3 regions of the Cohnella sp. genome follow, and region 2 is predicted to be linked to each of the others. Evidence: riboswitches for the same ligand, from Rfam matches in the RefSeq annotation. Region 2 holds a riboswitch; each other region holds the start of a gene.
The links. A riboswitch is a leader RNA that binds a small molecule or an ion and turns the genes downstream of it on or off. The one in region 2 is predicted to bind cyclic di-GMP.
Positions count from the first base shown of each region.

Region 1: it holds a riboswitch for cyclic di-GMP, as region 2 does, so the genes downstream of both, ACESLM_RS01175 (transglutaminase-like domain-containing protein) here and ACESLM_RS26455 (PilZ domain-containing protein) in region 2, are expected to answer to the same signal.
Region 3: it holds a riboswitch for cyclic di-GMP, as region 2 does, so the genes downstream of both, ACESLM_RS01125 (right-handed parallel beta-helix repeat-containing protein) here and ACESLM_RS26455 (PilZ domain-containing protein) in region 2, are expected to answer to the same signal.

Region 1 covers NZ_JBEPYQ010000002.1:98,946-102,223, reverse strand. The annotation lists gene ACESLM_RS01180 (collagen binding domain-containing protein) at 1-1,524, shown strand, start outside; cyclic di-GMP riboswitch class I at 1,659-1,746, shown strand; cyclic di-GMP riboswitch class I at 1,781-1,866, shown strand; gene ACESLM_RS01175 (transglutaminase-like domain-containing protein) at 1,881-2,696, shown strand; gene ACESLM_RS01170 (class D sortase) at 2,785-3,278, opposite strand, start outside.
Region 2 covers NZ_JBEPYQ010000110.1:14,136-17,413, reverse strand. The annotation lists gene ACESLM_RS26460 (histidine kinase N-terminal 7TM domain-containing diguanylate cyclase) at 1-1,634, shown strand, start outside; cyclic di-GMP riboswitch class I at 1,719-1,805, shown strand; gene ACESLM_RS26455 (PilZ domain-containing protein) at 1,910-2,605, shown strand; gene ACESLM_RS26450 (hypothetical protein) at 2,735-3,100, shown strand; gene ACESLM_RS26445 (dehydrogenase) at 3,177-3,278, opposite strand, start outside.
Region 3 covers NZ_JBEPYQ010000002.1:83,864-87,141, reverse strand. The annotation lists gene ACESLM_RS01130 (purple acid phosphatase family protein) at 1-1,127, opposite strand, end outside; cyclic di-GMP riboswitch class I at 1,369-1,453, shown strand; gene ACESLM_RS01125 (right-handed parallel beta-helix repeat-containing protein) at 1,693-3,278, shown strand, end outside.

The DNA.
Region 1 (3,278 bases), on a different contig from region 2:
AAACAGGATGACTTGGCCGCGCCGTTCGTGGTCGAACCGATCACGATTGTCAATGAGGTCATTCGCCAAGGCTTCGAGCTTGTGAAGGAAGATTCGGTTACGGGTGCCAAACTTACGGGAGCTAAGTTCGAATTGAGAGACTCCAACAACACGGTCATCGACGACAACTTGGTTACGGTAGATGGGCGATTGGGCAAAGGTAATCTTCCGGCGGGCACCTACACGCTGATCGAAACGGAGGCGCCGTTGTTCTATACACTCGACCCGACGCCGATTCCGATTGAAATTGTCGCCAATCAGACACAGATTGTTACGAAAACACATCCTAACGTGAGAGGATCCGACGGAAAGTTAACCGTCACCAAAGTGAACGCCAAGGATCCGGATAATCTGAAGCTTAAAGATGTAGAGTTCGAGTTGTGGAACGACCAAAACGTACTCGTGGATACGAAAACGACGGACGTTAATGGAGTAGTCGAGTTTACAAACCTGCCTTACGGTTTGTACACGATAGTAGAAACGAAAGCGGAAGGCTTCGTCATCGAGAATCCAAATACGAAAGTATCGATTCATCAGGAGAACACTTCGTTGATTATCGAGAACAAGGAGCATATTCGTTCGGTCAGACTGGTGAAGTATAATGCGTCCAAGTCGCAGCTTCTCAGCGGCGCTGTGTTCGAACTGTGGCGTTCTACACTCAACTTCGATCTTCAGGGCAACGAGATTTATGAGCGCGTGACAGGGTTGACTCCGGCGCAGCTGACGACGGGTGCGAACGGTGAGTTGTTCCTGGATGAACTCGAACCAAACAAATATCGCCTGATCGAAATTCAAGCGCCTTACGACTATCGTCTGAATACCGATCCGGTAGAATTCGAGATTACGACAACGCAAACGGCAACGGTCCTGGTGGAAAAAACAAACGAGAGAATCCCGAGCTCGGGCGGATGTTGTGCGCCTGGTCCGGGACCATCGGAGACGCCGAAGCCGACGGAGGAGCCGAAACCGACTGAGTCTCCGAAGCCGACCGAGTCTCCGAAACCTACCGAAACTCCTGAGCCTACCGAAACTCCGAAACCGACGGAGCCGACAGAAACGGAGGAGCCTAGCAAGCCAGGAGAGAAAGTAAAAGAGAAAACGACGAACGACAAGCCGGTTGAAGGAACAACGGAAGTTCCCAAAGGCGGCAAAGTTAAAGTCGGAGAAGAGCCGAAGCACGGCACGGTAACGATCACGCCGGATGGCAAATGGAAGTATACGCCGGACAAAGACTACAAAGGCAAAGATTCCTTTACCATCATCGTGACCGACTCGGAAGGCAATGAACAGGAAATTCTCGTCGAGATCGACGTGGACGACGTTCCGCGCGGCGGGGTTAACGACGGAGGCAAAACTCCGACCAAAACATTGCCGAAAACCGGGGAAGAAAGCCCGCTGCCGCTTCAGCTTGCCGGCCTGGCCCTCATTGCGGCAGGTGCATTCATCATGTACCGCAATCGTATTTTTCGAATGAAGAAAGAATAGATAGAGAGATAGAGATAGATAAATAAAGACAGATAGAATTTCATAGAGAGAAAAAAACTAAACCTGCCGGTCAATCTGGCAGGTTTTTCCTTGTGCTTTCGTCGAAATTTCGCTATAATTTTCATAGAAAGCAAGCTCGATAACGGCAAACCTGTCGAAAGACAGTGACGCAAAGCTAGAGGGTCTTCCCTTCCACCGGAAGGATGACAGCCAGCTACCGAAAGACTAGGCTTTTTTTGTTTTATTTGGACAAGCTTCACGATAAAGGCAAACCTGCCGAAAGGCAGCGACGCAAAGCTAAAGGGTCTTCCCTTCCTCGAAGGATGACAGCCAGCTATCGAAAGGAGCCATATGGCATGCTTAAATCCGCAAAATTGTTGTTGGCGTTTCTTGTTCTCTTCGCCTCGATTCCTGCTCTTGCATCCGCGAGCACAGGGACGAGCAAAGCGACTTTGGACACTTCCAAATTGGAAAAGGGTACGATCGGCATTCGGTTGACGAGCAAACCGACAGTGGACACGAAAGCGAAAATATCGAAAGGGAGCGCCAGTTATATTTACACGCTAAGCGCCTCTTCCGACGGACAGACGTTGTGGCTGCCGCTGCAGATGGGGAACGGGCAATACGAGATTGCGGTGCTCGAGCACGTAACCGGCAAAAAGTATCGCGTGAATCTGGCGGAGAAGGTCAACGTAACCGTAACGAAGACGTCGGACATTTACTTGAATTCCACGCAGGCGATCGCTTGGCAGGACGCCGACAAGGCGCTAGCCAAGGCCAAGGAGTTGACGGCGCTCGCTGCGACCGACGAACAGAAGGCGAAAGCGATCTACGATTATATAATTCGCAACGTAAGCTACGATAAAGAGTTGGCCCGCAAGGTGACATCGGATTATGTTCCCGACATTGACGGTACATTGGCGTCGGGCAAAGCGATCTGCTACGGCTACGCTACGCTCTATGCGGCCATGCTGAGAAGCGCAGGGATTCCGGCCAAGCTGGCGATGGGCACGACGAACTTGGTCGACGAGTACCATGCTTGGAACGAGGTATACTTGAACGGGAAATGGGTCGTCGTGGACACGACCGTGGACGCGGGGCTAAGCAAGGGCGACAAGAAGGTGTCGTTCGGCAAGAAGGCAAGCGATTATTCGGCAGTCAAATACTATTAATCGAACATCGAAACGGCCAGAATCTATTGACGATTCTGGCCGTTTTTTCGTGTTTACAGCTATAACCGCTTGCGCGTCAGGCTGGGGTTCATCCCTGATCCTCGATTTTCTCGGCATGAACGATAAGCCGGTGCGTCGGATTCACCAACGGATCGCAGGTAATCAAAGTAAGAACGGCTTTGTCTCCATCGCTTTTCAGTACGGATAGATCGGTAGGGAGGACGACTTTAATATCCGTTACCTGGTAGGCGACGCTGCTGTTTCTCATCCGAATGTCGATCCGGTCGCCGACTTCCATCTCGTCAAGCCGGTTGAACATCCGGCCTTTCGTACGAGCCCGATGAGCGGCGACAGCTGAATTGCCAATTTCCCCGAGCGGCGCAGTTTCCGTCATATGACCCGCTCCGACCTTCATGTTTTTCGCGGTTGCTCCTTCGAGAATCGGCAGCTTCAGATCGATTTTGTCGATCTGAATGATGGCGATCGTTTTGTCGTCCATAGACTCTTGAGAATCCTCGGGAGATTCGGACGCTTCCGCTTTCATTGCTGCTTGCTCTAGCCCTTCGTCAAGCACGTTGGAGA
Region 2 (3,278 bases):
TTATCCTTTTTCTGATGCTCTTTCTATTATTCGTCGGCGTGATTGCCGTTAATAGAATTACGACGACGCATAAAGTGTATTTGGCTTTTCATTTTGTCATGATGCTGTGGCCGCTTGGGCAGTTCGCGGTTAAGCTGACGGATTTCCCGGGCGTTCAGCTGTTTTTTATCAACTTATCCTTCGTAGCCATGGGGATGCTTGGTCCCGGCTGGTTATTCTTCGTCTTCTTCCTCACGAGCAAGTCGGCCCAGCTGAAGGGCGGACGCATTCTGCTGTACATTACTCCCGCGGCACTGTGCATCGCGGCCGCCATGTGGAACCCGAACAGGCTGTTCATGGCCCCGGTGGTCGACAGCTACACGGACCGGGACTACGGTCCTTTGTTTTGGCTGCTCGTGCTCGTCCAATTCGCCTATTTCTTCGTCGCTCTGTTGAATATGTTCCACGCTTTGAAGTCGGTAACGTCCGTAAACCAACGCAAGCAGCTTGCAACCGCTTTAATCGGAATGTTCGTGCTGACGGGACTCGGCCTGCTGGACGTATTCGTCAACGTGCTTCTCGTAGAGTGGCTGCCGGTCGTGCCGGGCTTGCTCGCGCTGGGCATTCTGCTCTCCGATCTGTGCTTCGTTATCGCAATCTATCGATTCGGCATGTTCGATATTTTGAGCATGGCGCAGCGGGATATTTTCGAGCATATGACGACCGGAGTCATCGTCGTGGACGAGAACGGCAAAGTGCTGGAAGTGAATCGGGGGGCGTCCCCTCTCGTGCAGGTGACGAAAGGCGAGACGTTCGAGATGGAGAAGTTCCTGGCTCCTCTGCAGGTGCAGGGGGAAGTCTACGAATTTCTGTACCGCTACAATCATCATCCCCACGAGAAGCTGCAGATGGAGTTCTCGCTTCAGGATTCGTCGGGCAGACACGTATCGATCCAAATCTCTCCCGTCCTGGACAGCCGCAAAACGCTGCTGGGAAGGATCATTACTTTCCACGACGTCTCGGAGCTGCGCAAGCTGGTCGTGGAGATGAATCGCAAGAACGAGGCGCTGCACGAGCGCAATCTGGAACTGATCACGATCCAGGAAGAGCTGTTCCGCGTCAATCAGAAGCTGGAGCAGATGGCCGTCACCGACGGGTTGACCGGCTGCTTTAACCGGAGATATCTGATGCAGCAGTTGGAGCATGAAGTGCTGCTGAACATGAGGTATCAAATTCCGTTCGCCATCTTCCTGTTCGATATCGACCATTTCAAGCAAATCAACGACAAATACGGTCATCTTGTCGGCGATGAGGTGCTGCGCAGCACGGCCGAAATCGTTCGTTCCATGCTGCGGAGAACGGATATTCTGGCGAGGTACGGAGGAGAAGAGTTCACCGTGTACCTGCCGCATACGAACCGGGAGCAAGCGGAGCTGCTGGCGGAGAGAATCATGCTCGCCGTCGGAGAGAACCAGGTGGAAGCCGGCGCGGACAAGGTCGGCGTCACGATCAGCATGGGCGTGCTGTCCGAGTCCAGCGAGAGCTTGAAGTTCAACGATCCGAAGGAATATTTGCGAGAGGTGTTCTCCAGCGCGGACTCCGCTCTGTACAAAGCCAAGAACGAGGGAAGAAACCGCGTCGTCATGGCTCGCTGACGGGCTGGCGCCCCGGCGGATCGGCAAAAAAACATATGACGAAAAGATGCCGAATATGGTACAATCGTTCCATTAGAAGACGGATTTGGATAAAGGCAAACTTGCTGAAAAGCAAGGACGCAAAGCTACAGGGTCTAATGTCCCGAGGACGATGACAGCCTGGCTGCCGATAGTCCCTACATGGATGATTCAGGCGAAACGGGCTGCTCCCATAGAGGGGTTGCCTGTTTTTTTTCGTATAGAAGTCAAGCAGTCAGGAAGGTGGTTGGGCGGAGATGGCGCATACCGGAGACAACAGAGCCGCATTATCCGATCTGGACAAAGATTTGCTTCCCTTAAACGTGCTGTTGCACTGCCGGACCGTCGTGGAAGGGAAAAATTTCGTGACGACGGGCGTTATGACCCACGTGGAGGGAGAATTGTTCGAGGTTGAGCTTCCGGAATTCGAACAGTTCGAGCTAGGGGAAACGGTAAAGATGACCGTGTATTCGCCCGCGGGAATACAATCGATGTCCTCGATTGTATTCGCCAAGTACGAAGGAGCGATTGCGCTCTTGCAGCCTCCCGAGCTGCAAAAGCGATTCAAGGAAAGAAGGGAACAGCCGCGGGTCGAGATCGAAGGGAAGGTCCAGATCGTCCGAGTGCTGGGCAGTTCCGGAGAGGATCGGGAGATCGGCGATTCCGACGGCCTCACGATTCATGATATCAGCATATCCGGGATCAGTTTCTCGGGTCTGGACGCGCCGCATTTCGCGACGAAGTCGAGGCTCAGGGCGACGGTTGAGATCGGAATCTCGTTCGACTGCGAGCTGGAGATCGTGCGCCGCGAGCGGCAGGAGAACCGGATGCATTGCGGGGCCAAGATGCACGTTCTCGAACCGGAGATGCTGCGTCCTCTGCGCGCGCTTATTTTGCGCCATCAGGTGCAGAAGAACGCGAATACGCGCCGTAGTCTGAGCAAGAAACGTTAAGGGAGAACGGAATACGGGATATTCGAGGAAATCTGCGAATATGGACGAGGCGATGGGAGGGTGTCCGTTTAGCCGTTTGCGACTCCGGCATAGATTGGGGGTAAACGGCAAGAAGGAGGGATATCCTTAATGGCCATTCGCTATCCGAAGCCCCCGAAAAGGGATTCCAAGCGATCCAAAGTGTTGAAGACGAATACGGTTCCCGCACAAATTGCGCGCACCGGCAACAGCGGCCAGACGTTTAGCCGGCTTACGGTCGTATGGGTGCAGAGCACCGGCGTTCCTTTCGACACGACGGGCTTTTTTGCCCGGGTTTTCCGCGGCGGGCAACTGGTCGACGCGGCCAACTTCGACCGGTTCGGAGTCGTTCGCTTTAATAACATTCGCACTTTGACCAATGTCGCCTATACGCTGCGCGTCTTTAACAATAATGGGGTTCTGTTTCGTACCCGCACGATTCCGGCAGGAGTGCAGACGTTCGCGATTATCGGCTGATCGGAATGGAAGGCCGGGCCGAGGAAATGAAGCAGGGTTGGGCTCAGCCGAAATCGGCGGCGCCCAACCCATTTCTTTATCCGCCGAACGCTTCCCGGAAAGCTTTTGTCAGCTTCGTCCGATCGACGTTCCACAGCTCGGCAATGTCGCCGCTGACTTCCTCTTCCCACCAATCGGC
Region 3 (3,278 bases), on a different contig from region 2:
TTTTTCTTGTTAAACTTCTGTCCGGAGGCATTCGTCGTTACATACACCGTTCCGCCCGATAATGCAATTTCTCCGTCTTTGAGCGGGTAGGATCGGGAGAATTCATGATTGTGCCCCTGCAGCACAAGGTCGACATCGTATTCGTCAAACAGAGGCACCCAGTGCTTGATCACCTTCTGATCCTGATTCCCGCCATAAGCAGGACGATGAATGGAGACGACGACCCAGGGCTGACGGTTAGCCTCCAAATCCCGCTTGAGCCAAACCGCCTGCTCCTTAAACTTTCCTTCCGTATTTAACATCACAAAATGGACGGGACCATAATCAAAGGTATAGCTTGTCCCTGGCTGCAAGCTTGCGGCACCGTTATTCGGCAAATGAAAATGAGAGCCGAAGGCAGAGGCTTGCCGACCTACCTGATCGTGATTGCCCGTTACCGGCATGAAAGGAACGCTCGCCGTCCATGGACGCGCTTTGTTCAGCAAATGATTCCATGCCGCGTCGTCCTCGGGATGTTCCGTTAGATCTCCGTTATGGATCAAAAATCGGGCTTCCGGAAATCGCTCGAACGCTTTTTCCAGCGTATTTCGCCATAGTTCAAAATCCTGCTCGTTTACCCCTTGAGAATCCGCAACATTGATAAAACCGAAGTTTTCAATGCGATTTGGCGCCGTCCTAAATGCCGCCGGCTCGCTCCACCGTGCCTTTTTTCCATCGCCTACTCTGTACAGGTAGCTTTCTTCTGCCTTCAGCCCGGTCGCTTCCGCTTTATATACCCCTTTAACCTTTCCATTGCTTAACGTCAGCTCCGAAGCTTCGCCCCGAAATTCCAGGAGCTTCGATTGATCCTGGAAATCTGCCGCATTCGTCCCCTTCACGACCTGCAGATCAGCCTGCATGTTAGGCGTCTCCGAATGCCAAGTAAATGCCCGGCTGGTCCGCGGATCCCCTCTGAATGTCGTGACGATGGCTTGCGGGATATCGCCCGTAATTCCGACAGGCCCGTCCGTCTCTACAGGCCAACCCGGGGTGGCCTCTTCCTGCTTATGTCCTGCTGAAAACCAGATCGCTCCGGCCAGGACCATAAAAGCGGCTAGTAGAAGCCAAGATTTGTTTTTTAAGTTCATAGCGCCCTCTCCCTATCTCCATATCTCAAATATTAGCACAAAAAAGAGAGGAAGAATCATATAGCGGGAAATGTGGTTTCACTTGTGAATTACACAGGAGATTATGCGCAATAAGAAAGATTATTAGCTCGTTAGAAGATAAATTTGTGAATGGATGTCACATTCTCTTGCACATTGACCCGAAGTATGGATAATGAAAGCTAAGGGTTTGTCAGAGGGAGTCGGAAGCCGTCTCTCATTCTCGCGATAAGGGCAAAACTGTCGAAAGACAGCGACGCAAAACTACAGGACCTAAGGGCTAATGCCTATGGTAGCCAGTTGCCGAACGAAAAGAAGCAATGAAAACAAGATGAGATCTTGTTTTCATTACGTTTTCTTGACACAGTTCGGGTCTCCGGCTGTGTCTTTCTATGTTTATGCAAGCGAAACCAATTTTACTAATATTAGATGATTACACCTGTTACTCCCAATGGAACTGTGCTACACTGCAGGTACTCTTGGAGGCTTTTCATTTCCAAAGAATTACGGTTCATCCGATGATATTACAGGAAGGAAGTGATTGGTCATGAAAATACCAAACAGGCACGAACTAATGTTGGGACGAGTAAAGATCGCATTTGCTTTGTTGCTGGTCATGATGATTTTATTCTCTTATGCTGTTCCGAGAACGGCTTATTCCAATAACTCTTCAGGAGCCGTTTATTATGTAAGCACGGAAGGCGACGACGTCAATCCGGGAACGATTGAAGCTCCGTGGCGAACGATCCAGAAGGCAGTCGACTCGCTATTGCCAGGAGACACGGTACTGGTAAGAGGCGGAATATACGAAGAATTCGTTACGATAAGAAGCTCCGGATCGGCTGATGCGGGGTATATTACGTTCCAGGCCTATCCGGGCGAGAAACCCGTAATCGAAGGAAGGAACTTGACGATTGCGAGCGGTAAAAGTTCCTTGATTAGCATTAGATCGGCCAACTATATTGTTGTTCAAGGTTTCGAGATTCGCGGACTGACTTCTGCAAGTTCTTCCGAGTATCCGGCAGGCGTGAAGATTCAGGGCGGCGGTTCGAATATTCATATTTTGAACAATGATATCCATCATATCGAAAACCGGTCCAGCAGGGGAAATGCGCACGGGTTGGTCGTATACGGGGACTCTGTCATTCCGATCACGGATATCAAAATAAGCGGCAATGAAATCCATCACCTGATTAACGGTTCCAGCGAATCGTTAACTGTCGTCGGCAACGTGCAGAATTTCAGTGTCGATCATAACCTTGTTCATGATAATAATAATATTGGCATCGATATTGCCGGCTACTACAATACATGCCCAAGCTCTTGTCAGGATCAGGCTCGCAATGGGGTTGTAGCCTATAATACGGTTTATAATATCGATAGCTCAACAAATCCTGCCTATGGCTCGGGAAGCCGAAGCGCGGGAGGGATCTATGTAGACGGCGGAACCAATATCATCGTTGAGAACAACGAAGTGTACAATAGCAATTTCGGTGTTGAATTGGCCAGCGAACAGAATGGACAAGCAACCAGCAACATTATATTAAGGAATAATTATTTACATCATAATCATGGCGCAGGACTAATTATGGGCGGTTCGGGCACTAGCAATGGAGGGGCGTCCAACAATTTAATCGTTAACAATACGTTGTATCTAAACGACGGATTGAATCAAGGCTATGGCGAAGTGACGCTGCAAAATTATAATTTTAACAATATATTCGCGAATAACATATTTTACACGTTCCCCCAAAAGTCCTTTATCAGAAAATCCGGAACGAATGGCGGCGGGAATGTTATTGATAACAACTTGTATTACCGCACAGACGAGCTAAACTCCGTAAGCTGGCGATATGACGGCGTATCGTATAAAACATGGGATGATTTCAAGTGGGCAACAGGTTTTGATCAAAACTCGATTTTTGCCGATCCGGCGTTCGTAGATATCGGCAATCATAATTTCCGTCTGTCGGAACATTCATTGGCTATAGATAAAGGATCGCTGCAATATAGCGGCAATATGTCGTTAGATTATTACAGTCAGCCGAGGATAACGGGCGGCAGCATCGATATTGGAGCTGCGGAGTTTGGGGCGATGGTTATTCCCGAGGTGCCGACGGAACCTATACCGAC